Regions from separate parts of the Chromobacterium sp. genome, predicted to be linked through region 1. Evidence: predicted binding sites of a transcription regulator. Region 1 holds the regulator's gene; each other region holds the start of a gene.
The links. The regulator FNR, encoded in region 1, switches genes on or off when oxygen is low (the NO sensors DNR and NnrR bind a similar motif). The targets are predictions, from matches to a motif close to TTGATNNNNATCAA.

Region 1 (3,274 bases):
CCTGAGCCGGCTGTATCTGGTTGAACCCAAAGTGTTTCCCAGCGACGAAGCCAATACCCTGGCCTCCGGCGCGGTGGATCTGCTGGAGCAGGCCACCGTGGTGTCCAGCCTGGCCGAGGCCTTGCAAGACGTCACCATCGCCTGCGCGCTGACCAGCCGCCGCCGCGAGCTGACCACCCCGCTGTCCACCCCGCGCCAGACCACGCCGGAATTGGTGGCGCGCGCCCGCGCCGGCGAACAGGTGGCCCTGGTGTTCGGCAATGAAACCTTCGGCCTGTCGATCGAAGAAGTCGAGCAATGCAATCGCCTGGTCACCATTCCCGGCAACCCGGACTACTTCTCGCTGAACCTGGCGATGGCGGTGCAGGTGATGACTTATGAGCTGTTCAGCCACACCGGCGTGGACGTCGACTACCTGCGCGCGGACAGCGACGCGGCGGCGCTGGGCGAGGTGGAAGGCTTCTGCGGCCACCTGGAACAGACCATGGACAAGATAGGCTATTTCCGCCGCCGCAACAGCGAGCGGATGATGCGCCGGATGCGCACCCTGTTCAACCGCGCCGGCCTGCTGCGCGAGGAAATCGACATCCTGCGCGGCTTCCTCAAACAGGTTCAGCGCGCCGCCGACGGCGAAGTCCGCCGCGATGCCCCCGCCAAGGATGACGACTAAGCCGCTGTTCACCCTGCCCTACGCGCACCCGGCGGTGCGCGATCTGGCTTTTCTGCTGACCGCCCCGGCGCCGTGGAACAGCGGCGCCGACATCGCGCCGCAACGGCTGCTGGGCGCCGACGGCCCGGCGCTGCTGCAAGCGCTGGACGCCGATCCGGCCGAACTGCACGGCTGGCTGGCGCGCCAGCCCACCCGCCGCCTCGGCCATTACGCGGAACGGCTGCTATCGTTCTGGTTCCGGCTGGCGCCGCATATCCAGCTGCTTGCCAACAATCTGCCGGTGCGCGGCCCGGACGGCCGCACCATCGGCGAGTTCGACTTCCTGCTGCGTCTCGACGGCCAGCCGCTGCACCTGGAAACCGCCAGCAAGTTCTACCTCCAGCTGGGCCGCGACGCGGACACCCTGACCGGCCCCAGCCTGCGCGACGCCTGGGCCTTGAAAGCCCGTAAATTGCAAACCCAGCTGCGCCTATCTCGCCACCCGGCGGCCCAAGCCATGCTGCCGTCGGGTTTTGCCGGCTGCGCGGTAGGCGCCCGGCTCAGCGGCTGGCTGTTCCACGCCCTGGACACCGCGCCGGAACCGCCTCCGCAGGCCCAACCGCTATACGGGCAATACTGGCCGCTGCGCGGCGAATGGCCGGCCTCCAGCACGGCCTCGCGCTGGGCCTGGCTGCCCAGACTGAGCTGGCTGGCGCCGGCGCGGCTCGGCTTCGAACAGACCCATACCGCGGCGGCATTGCGCGCGCAGCTGGAACAGGCGGCGGCGCCGCAATTGCTGGCGGAGCTGCAAGCCGGCGCCGATGCTTGCTGGCATGAAGTGGCGCGCGGCTTCGCCGTGCCGCCCGGCTGGCCGCAGGAAGCGCCCTTGTCGCGGCTGTTGGAGCAAATCGCCGGCAGCCCTAGCCCATGAAAAAAGGCAGGCCCATGGCCTGCCTTCAGCAATGCGGCGCTGCGCGCTCAATGCCCGTTGGCGTGCGCGCAACCGGAGATCAGCGCTTTTAGCTCGTCCACCATCACCAGCTGGATATGCTTATGGTCTACCGTAATCCAGCCTTGCTGCTGGAACTTGGACAACGTGCGGCTGACGGTTTCCAGTTTCAGGCCCAGGAAGCTGCCGATTTCCTCACGGCTCATGCGCAGGATGAAATCATTGGCGGCAAAGCCACGAGTGGACAGACGCTGCGACAGATTGAGCAGGAAGGCGGCCAAGCGCTCCTCCGCCTTCATGTTGCCCAATAGCAACATTACATTCTGATCACGAACGATTTCGCGGCTCATCAAGCGGTAGAAATGGTGCTGCAGCGTGGGAATTTCGCGTCCCAGGCTCTCCATGCGGCTGAACGGCAGTTCGCACACCTCGCTGTCTTCCAGCGCAATGGCGTCGCAACCGTGTACATTGGCGGAAATGCCGTCCAGGCCCATCAATTCGCCGGACATATGGAAGCCGGTGACCTGTTCACGGCCGTCCTGGCTGGCGACGCTGGTCTTGAAGAAGCCGGTGCGCACCGCGAACAGCGAACGGAAGCCCTCGCCGCTGCGGAACAGGTACTCGCCGCGCTTCAAACGGCGGCTCTGGCGGATCACCGCGTCAAGCTGGGTCAACTCCTCGCGGTTGAGCCCAACCGGCAGACAGAGTTCCTTCAGGCTGCAGTTGGAGCAGGAGACCTTCAGGTTATGCAAAGAGATATGGTTCTGATCGGACATGGCATGTTTAGTGCAAGCTTGCGCTGAAGCTTGACCCTTATCAAAGCGAAATTCGCAGGATTTCCGCAAATTTACCAGTCCACCAGAGGTTTTGCTATCCAAATACGACATGAAGACCACCCACCCATTTTCTCCTGCCCATTTTGAATTCGACCGCGCGCTGATCGAGCGCCTCGACGGGACAGGTCCTAGATATACGTCATACCCGACTGCGGATCGCTTTACGCCGGGTTTCGCCGAAACAGACTACATCCACTGGCTACGGCAGCGCAGCATCGGCGCCAACCGTAAACCTTTATCATTGTACGCTCATATACCTTTTTGCAACACTATCTGCTACTACTGCGGTTGCAACAAGATCATCACCAAGGACAGCAGCAAGGCTGACTTGTACCTGGACTATCTGGAAAAAGAAGTCCGCATGGTCGCCTCCTGTCTGGGGCGCCGCGAGCAGGTGATACAGCTGCATTTCGGCGGCGGCACCCCCACCTTCTTGTCCGACGCGCAACTGGAACGACTGATGACCTTGCTCAAGACTCATTTCGAGTTCTTGAAGGAGGGGGAGTATTCCATAGAAATAGACCCGCGCAAAGTCAGCGCCGCGACAATCTTCAAGCTGGCCGAACTCGGCTTCAACCGCATCAGCGTCGGCATTCAGGACTTTGAGCCGGCGGTGCAGCAGGCGGTGAACCGGGTGCAGTCCGAAGAGGAAACGCTGGAGGTGATCCAGGCCGCGCGCGATGCCGGCTTCAAGTCGGTCAGCGTAGACCTGATCTACGGCCTGCCGCTGCAGACCCGGGAATCGGTGCGCCGCACGCTGGACAAAGTGATCGCCATCGGGCCGGACCGGCTGGCGCTGTACAACTACGCCCACCTGCCCACCGTGTTCATGCCTCAGCG
Region 2 (3,274 bases), on a different contig from region 1:
CAGCGCGCCGACAGCGCCAGCGGCAGCTTGCCCCAGGCGAAGACTTCGGTGGCGATGGGCGCGCCGATTTCGGCGTAGCGGGCGAGCAGCTCGGCCAGCGTGGCGCGGTCCATTTCCACCGGCGGCACCCAGCGTTCGGCGCCCCAGCCGCGGATCAGCTTCAGGGTGTCGGCGTTGTAGATGTTCAGATGCGGGCCGGCGACGAAGGGCAGGCCGTGTTCGCGCGCCAGCTTGATCGCGCCCAGGTCGTTGGCCTCCAGCGCGATGTCGCCGTTGGCGGCCAATTGGCGCGCGCGGCGAAGGTCGGATTCGCTTTCCAGCAGCGCCTGGCAGCTGAGGGTGACTTGTTTGCCGGCGGCGCTCAGATCGCGCGCCAGCGAGATCCAGTCCTGCGGCCGCATCTGCTGGCGGCGCGAGCACACCACTTCGCCCAGGTAGATGCGGTCCAGCGGCCAGTCGGCGGCGGCGGCGTAGAAGTCCAGCAGGGTGTCGCGCGGCCAGAAGAACAGCACCGGCCCCAGCGTCAGTTGCAGATTGATGGTAGTCATAGGCGGCTTTCTGCGCGGGCGGCGTTCATTTCCATGGCCGGTTGTAGGCGCCCAGCGTTTGCTGTTGCCCTTCCGACACCTTGTCCAGCGCCTGGTGCCAGGCCGGGCGCGACTGGAAGCGCGCGCCGTCGCGGCCGGCGGCGTCCAGCGCTTCGCGCAGCGCGCGCGTCACCTGGGCCACATAGGCCGGGCTGCGCTGGCGGCCTTCCACCTTGATCGCGGCCACGCCGCTGGCGATGATCTGCGGCAGCATGTCCAGCACATTGAGGCTGGTGGGTTCTTCCAGCGCGTAATAGGTTTCGTCGCGCACTTCGAAACGGCCCTTGCACAGCGTCGGATAGCCGGCGGGCTCGTCGTCGCGGTAGCTATCGATCAGGATGTCGTTGAGGCGGGCGTTCATGCGCCGCTCGCCGGGCTCCCAGCGCACGAATTTGGCAGGCGAGCATACGCCGTGGGTATTCGGCGATTCGCCGGTGGCGTAGCTGGACAGCTGGCAGCGGCCTTCCACCATCACGCACAGGCTGCCGAAGCCGAATACTTCGATCTCGACATCGGTGTGCTCGATCACATGGCGAACCTGGTCCAGCGTCAGCACCCGCGGCAACACCGCGCGGCGGATGCCGAACATGTCGCGCGCCAGATTGATGGCTTCGTAATTGGTGGCCGAGCTTTGCACCGACATGTGCAGGCGCAGCTGCGGATGGCGTTCGGCGGCGTAGGCCATCAGGCCCAGATCGGCCAGGATCAGCGCGTCGGCGCCCAGCGCCGCGCCCTGGTCCACCGCCGCGCGCCAGCGGCTGGAGTCGCCGCCCTGGGCGAAGGTGTTGATCGCCAGCAGCACTTTGCGGTTGTGGCGATGCGCATAGGCGATGCCTTCGCGCGCGCTGGCGTCGTCGAAGTTCAGCCCGGCGAAATTGCGGGCGTTGGTCTGGTTTTTCAGGCCCAGATAAACGGTGTCGGCACCGTTATCCACCGCGGCCTTCAGCGCCGGCAGGCTGCCTGCGGGGCAGACCAGCTCGGGCAGGGATGTATGCAGAGCCATCTTGGTCGGTCCGGTTCAAAACTCGCCGACAATAACAAGCCCCGCGTCGCGGGGCCTTGTTCTGGGTCAAGCGCGGGCGGAGGGCTCGGCGTTTGTTTGCGAGCTGGGGCGTTGCGCCTCGCGACACGCGCTTGATCGTAGCCGGCTTGCTAGAAGAACGGCACCACCATCTTGGTCTTGGCCACCAGCAGGATGTAGAGCACCGTCGCCAGCGCGCAGATGAAGGCGATCAAGCGGGTCTGCTTGGTTTTGCCGCGGCGCAGCGCGATGGTGCCGAGCACGATGTACAGCACCAGGCCGGCGAGCTTGGCCAGCAGCCAGGGACTTTGCAGAACCGGCCAGCCGCCCATCACCACCAGCGCGATGGCACAGCCCAGCAGCAGGGTGTCGATCACGTGCGGCAGGATGCGCAGCGGCTTCAGCGCCAGGATGTGCTGTTTGCCGCTCAGCATCAGGCCGCCGCGCGCGGCGAACAGCAGAATCGACAGATAGGCGAAACCCATATGGGCGTGTTTGACGATCAGATAAGGGTACATGGGTATCCCAAGTTAATTGGTTGGACGGCGCTTAACGGTAGCGTGCCCATAATACCCGCGCCGCGCCCGCTTGCGGGTTCGGCGTGCCGCCGCCTTCGCCCGGCAAACCGTTCTGACCGCTGATGTCGATCACGGTTTCCGCGCCCAGGCTGTTCAGCGGCCGAGAGGGTGGTGGACTGCCGGGCGGCCGGCTTTGCAGCGCGGCGCTGACCGGTCCGAAGATATGGGTGCTGCCGGCGGTGTCCAGGGTGTCGCCGGCCAGCACCGCGCCATGGATGCGATTGCTGGCGCCCAGCTTGATCTTGCCGCCGCTGAAGGCCTGGGCCGCGTCGTAGCCGCCGGCCAGCAGCGCGATCCCCAGCAGCGGCGATTCGCGCAACGCATTGCGGTCCACGCTGCAGTGGTTCAGCGGGTAGGCGTCCGGAAAGTCCGGACTGCGGCACACACGCGCCGCGCCGGCCTGGCGCAGGCTCCACAGTTCGACATTGCTGCTGGTTTCGATATGGCCGGTGGCGAGGATGGCGTTGTCCAGCCTGCCGTACAGGGACAGATTGCCTTCGAACAGCACCACGCCGGGCAGCATGCCCTGCGGCGGCTTGAGTTTCAGCAGCCACTGTTGCGCATTGCTGCCACCCAGACAGCTTTCCGCGTCGCTTTCGCACAGGCGCAAGACCGGCTGGCCGGAGACCGGCGCGCAGCGCTTGCCATCCGGCTGCAGCGCCGGACACAGATCGTTGCGCTGCCAGTCATCGGCGCGCTGCCGGCCCAGCCGGTAGACCGCGCCGTCCGGCACGCCGGCCATATGCTGCAGCCTGATCCGGATGCGCTGCAGCGCGTCGGCGGAGCGGTCGGCCGGGTCCCAGTAAATGATGAGATTGGCCGCGTCTCGGTAATCGTTGGCGTTGATGCGGGTGGCGCCGAGGCGGAATTCCGGCACCGGCTCCAGCGGCACTTTCAGCCCGGCCTGGTGGCGCACCCGCACCGTGTCCGGCGGCGGTTGGCGCGGCTGGCCGGTGGCGTCGAAAATCTGCGCGCCGTTGTGGCTGAAGGCGCCGCCGATGATACCGTCGTCGATATTGGCGTTGCCGCGGCTGTCGAGCTGGCCCTGGGCGCGCAGCGCGTTCAGGCGGTTGCTGCTGCTGGTGCGC
Region 3 (3,274 bases), on a different contig from region 1:
ATATGGTCCAGCGCGCTCATTTCCAGCGCGGAGACGAAATAGTCCGGCAAGGCGTCGGTATCGCCGCCCTGCATCCGGTAGACGCGGTAGGCGTGGTCTTCCACCAGGTATTCCTGCTGGCTGCCATCGGCCATGCGTTTCTTGCGGGTGTAGAACCAGGAGAACGGCGGCTCGATGCCATTGGAGGCGTTGTCGGCGAAGGCCAGCGAAATGGTGCCGGTGGGCGCAATCGACAATAGGTGCGAGTTGCGGATGCCATGCTTGCGGATGCGCGCCTTGATCGCCTCCGGCAGCCGGCTGGCGCAATGCGGCGCGGCCAGGTAGGCATCGGCGTCGAACAGCGGGAAGCCGCCTTTCTCGATGGCGATGTCCACCGAGGCATCGTAGGCGGCGTCGCGCATCGCCTCGGAAATACGGCTGGCGAAGCGGCGGCCCTCCTCGCTGTCATAGCGTATCTTCAGCATGATCAGCGCATCGCCCAGGCCGGTGAAGCCCAGCCCGACGCGGCGCTTGGCCTGCGCCTCGCGCTGCTGTTCCTCCAGCGGCCACACCGTCAGATCCAGCACATTGTCCAGCATGCGCACCGACATGCGCACCACTTTCTCGAAGCTCTTGAAGTCGAAGCTGGGCTTGTCGCCAAACGGTTGGCGCACATGGCGGCATAGATTGATCGAACCCAGGTCGCAGCAGCCGTAATCCGGCAGCGGCTGCTCGCCGCAAGGATTAGTGGACTCGATCACCTCGCAATAGGACAGATTGTTGTCCTGGTTGATGCGGGTCATGAACAGCACGCCCGGCTCGGCGTGGTCATAGGTGGAGGCCATGATCTGCCGCCACAGTTCGCGCGCCGGCACCGCGCGGTAGACCCACAGGCCGTCCTCGCGCTGATAGCTGCCGGGGAAGGCGTCGGACGACGGCTCCACCGCGTGGGTCAGTTCCCAGGCGACGTCGGCTTCCACCGCGCGCATGAAGTCGTCGGAGACGCCCACCGAGATATTGAAATTGCGCAAATCGCCCTGGTCCTTGGCGTGGATGAAGTCCTCCACGTCCGGGTGGGAAATGTCCAGCACCCCCATTTGCGCGCCGCGGCGCGCGCCGGCGGACTCCACCGTCTCGCAACTGCGGTCGAACACCCGCATATAGGACACCGGGCCGGACGCGCGGCTATTGGTGCCCTTGACCCGCGCGCCCTTGGGACGGATACGCGAGAAGTTGTAACCGACGCCGCCGCCGCGGCGCATGGTTTCCGCCGCCTGCAGCAAAGCCTCGTAAATGCCCACCTTGCCGTTTTCGGTTTCCGACACCGAGTCGCCCACCGGTTGCACGAAACAATTGATCAGGGTGGCGCGCAGCTCGGTGCCGGCGGCGGAATTGATGCGGCCGCCGGGAATGAAGCCGTTTTCCAGGGCCTGATAGAACAGCGGCTCGAAACGCGCCGGATCGCTTTCCAGCGCCGCCAGCGCCTTGGCCACGCGCAGCCGCACCTCGCCCACGCTTTGCTCGCCGTTCTTGGCGTATTTTTCCAGCAACACCTCGCGGGAGATGTCCTGCTCAGTCATGGCGGCGATGTTTTCCTGCTTCATGGTTCCCGGTTCCTCTTGAATTGCGACCTGCGGCGGCCAGTACGACCCCGTTCCAGCATGCAATGGACTGTGTGGCTCGCAAAAGGTTTCAACACGTCCAATACGCAACATCTGGAAAAGAAAAACGGCGTATTACACTATATGTAGTTACGCCGTTCGTTGACACATATCAAGCGCTATGCCGCGCCGCCACCACTTTTCCCGTTCGTCATGAGCAAAAACACGACGCGCGGCGGCGGCCCGGAATACTGGGTCAGGAGCTCTTCAGCTTGACCTCCAGCGGCACGCCGTCGCGGCCGGCCGAGGCCTTGACCGGCTCGCCCAACTGGATGCGCTCCTGCAAGGACGGGTCGACCTTGACCATGGCCGCGCGCGCGTTGGCGGCGCGTTGCTTGGCCAGTTGCTGCAGGCTGGCGTCGGTGATGCTCTGCGCGGCGATCAACTCCTCGCGCAGCAGCTTGCCCAAGGCCGCGCCGGACGGCCCGCCCGGCTTCAGCGTGTGGCCCAGCAGCTTGAGGCGGCCGATCTGCTTGCCGTACACCGATTTGACCGCGGACAGGATGGCCTCGTCCTGCATGTCCGGCAGCGGCAGCGGCTCGCCGGCGCCCAGTTGATGGCCGGCGGCGGCGAAGATCGCCAGATCGGTCTGCGCGCGCGCCATTTCCTTGCGGTCGGCGTCGGCGTTGTAGCCGCCGCTGATGGACAGCATCAGCTTGGGCCGCTTCACCATCAGCCCAGCCACCTTGACCAGCTTCTCGCGCTCCGGCGGCGCCACATTGGCCTCGCCGGCCACGAAGCGGATATCGTCGAAACCCTCGCCGCCCAGCAAGGCGCCCAGCGCGCGGAACGGCGCGGTCACCACCTTGGTCACCACGTTGACGATGGCTTTCCAGATGATCTTGCCGTAGCTGAACTGCGGATCGTCCAGGCTGCCGGCCACCGGCAGGTCCAGATCGATGCGCTTGTCGCTGTCCTCCAGGATGGCCACCGCCAGCCGCAGCGGCAGCCGCGGGCCCTTGTATTCGCTGTCCGGCAATTCGTCGCCCAATTGCAGGGAATCGATCACCACCCGGTTCTCGCCCTTGAGCTGGCGCTGCTCCAGCAGGTAGCGCAGGTCCACCGACAAGCGGCCGTCCTTGACCTGCCAGCCGGCGAAGTTCATCGAATACGGGTTCAGCGTGCCCATGGAGATATTGCGGAAGGCCAGGGTGATGTCGGTATTGTCGGTGGGCGCCAGCGGCGACAGCGCGCCGCGCACCTTGACGTCGCCGAACTGGTCCACATCGCCGTCCAGCGTGATATTGCCGCGCTGGCTGGCGCGGGTGGACAGGTTCTGGATGGAACCGCGCAGATTGTGCATATCGGACGCGAAGTCCGGCTTCATGCCATGGTCGGCGAACTGCACCCGCCCGCCCTGCACATGGATGGACTTGACCTCCACCAAGGGCAGCGGCGCCGCCTTGGCCGCCGGCGCGGGCGTTGCCGGCTTGCCGCCCTGGCCGGCGAACAGGCGCTTGAAGTTGAGCTCGCGCTTGTCGTCCAGCACCAGCCGCGCCGCCGGCGCTTGCAGCCGCACATCGTTGACCGCCACTTTCAACGGCATGCCCTGGGCGCTGAGGCCGCGCACTTGCAGATCGCGCCAGCCCAACAGCGGCAGTTTCTCGCCCGGCTCGTACACCGCCAGCCGCGCC

Region 2: a site for FNR is predicted at 1,647-1,660, ahead of ACE3QM_RS08775 (peptidase U32 family protein). Genes of this name have one in related genera too.
Region 3: a site for FNR is predicted at 1,743-1,756, ahead of ACE3QM_RS17080 (adenosylcobalamin-dependent ribonucleoside-diphosphate reductase). Genes of this name have one in related genera too.

Annotation. Positions count from the first base shown of each region.
Region 1 covers NZ_JAYSGF010000041.1:22,672-25,945, forward strand. Annotated here, with positions in the region: gene ACE3QM_RS18715 (RNA methyltransferase) at 1-670, shown strand, start outside; gene ACE3QM_RS18720 (DUF1853 family protein) at 660-1,580, shown strand; gene fnr (fumarate/nitrate reduction transcriptional regulator Fnr) at 1,628-2,374, opposite strand; gene hemN (oxygen-independent coproporphyrinogen III oxidase) at 2,484-3,274, shown strand, end outside.
Region 2 covers NZ_JAYSGF010000012.1:77,385-80,658, forward strand. Annotated here, with positions in the region: gene ACE3QM_RS08770 (U32 family peptidase) at 1-548, opposite strand, end outside; gene ACE3QM_RS08775 (peptidase U32 family protein) at 574-1,590, opposite strand; gene ACE3QM_RS08780 (SirB2 family protein) at 1,740-2,126, opposite strand; gene ACE3QM_RS08785 (hypothetical protein) at 2,158-3,274, opposite strand, start outside.
Region 3 covers NZ_JAYSGF010000034.1:35,082-38,355, reverse strand. Annotated here, with positions in the region: gene ACE3QM_RS17080 (adenosylcobalamin-dependent ribonucleoside-diphosphate reductase) at 1-1,583, opposite strand, end outside; gene ACE3QM_RS17075 (DUF748 domain-containing protein) at 1,837-3,274, opposite strand, start outside.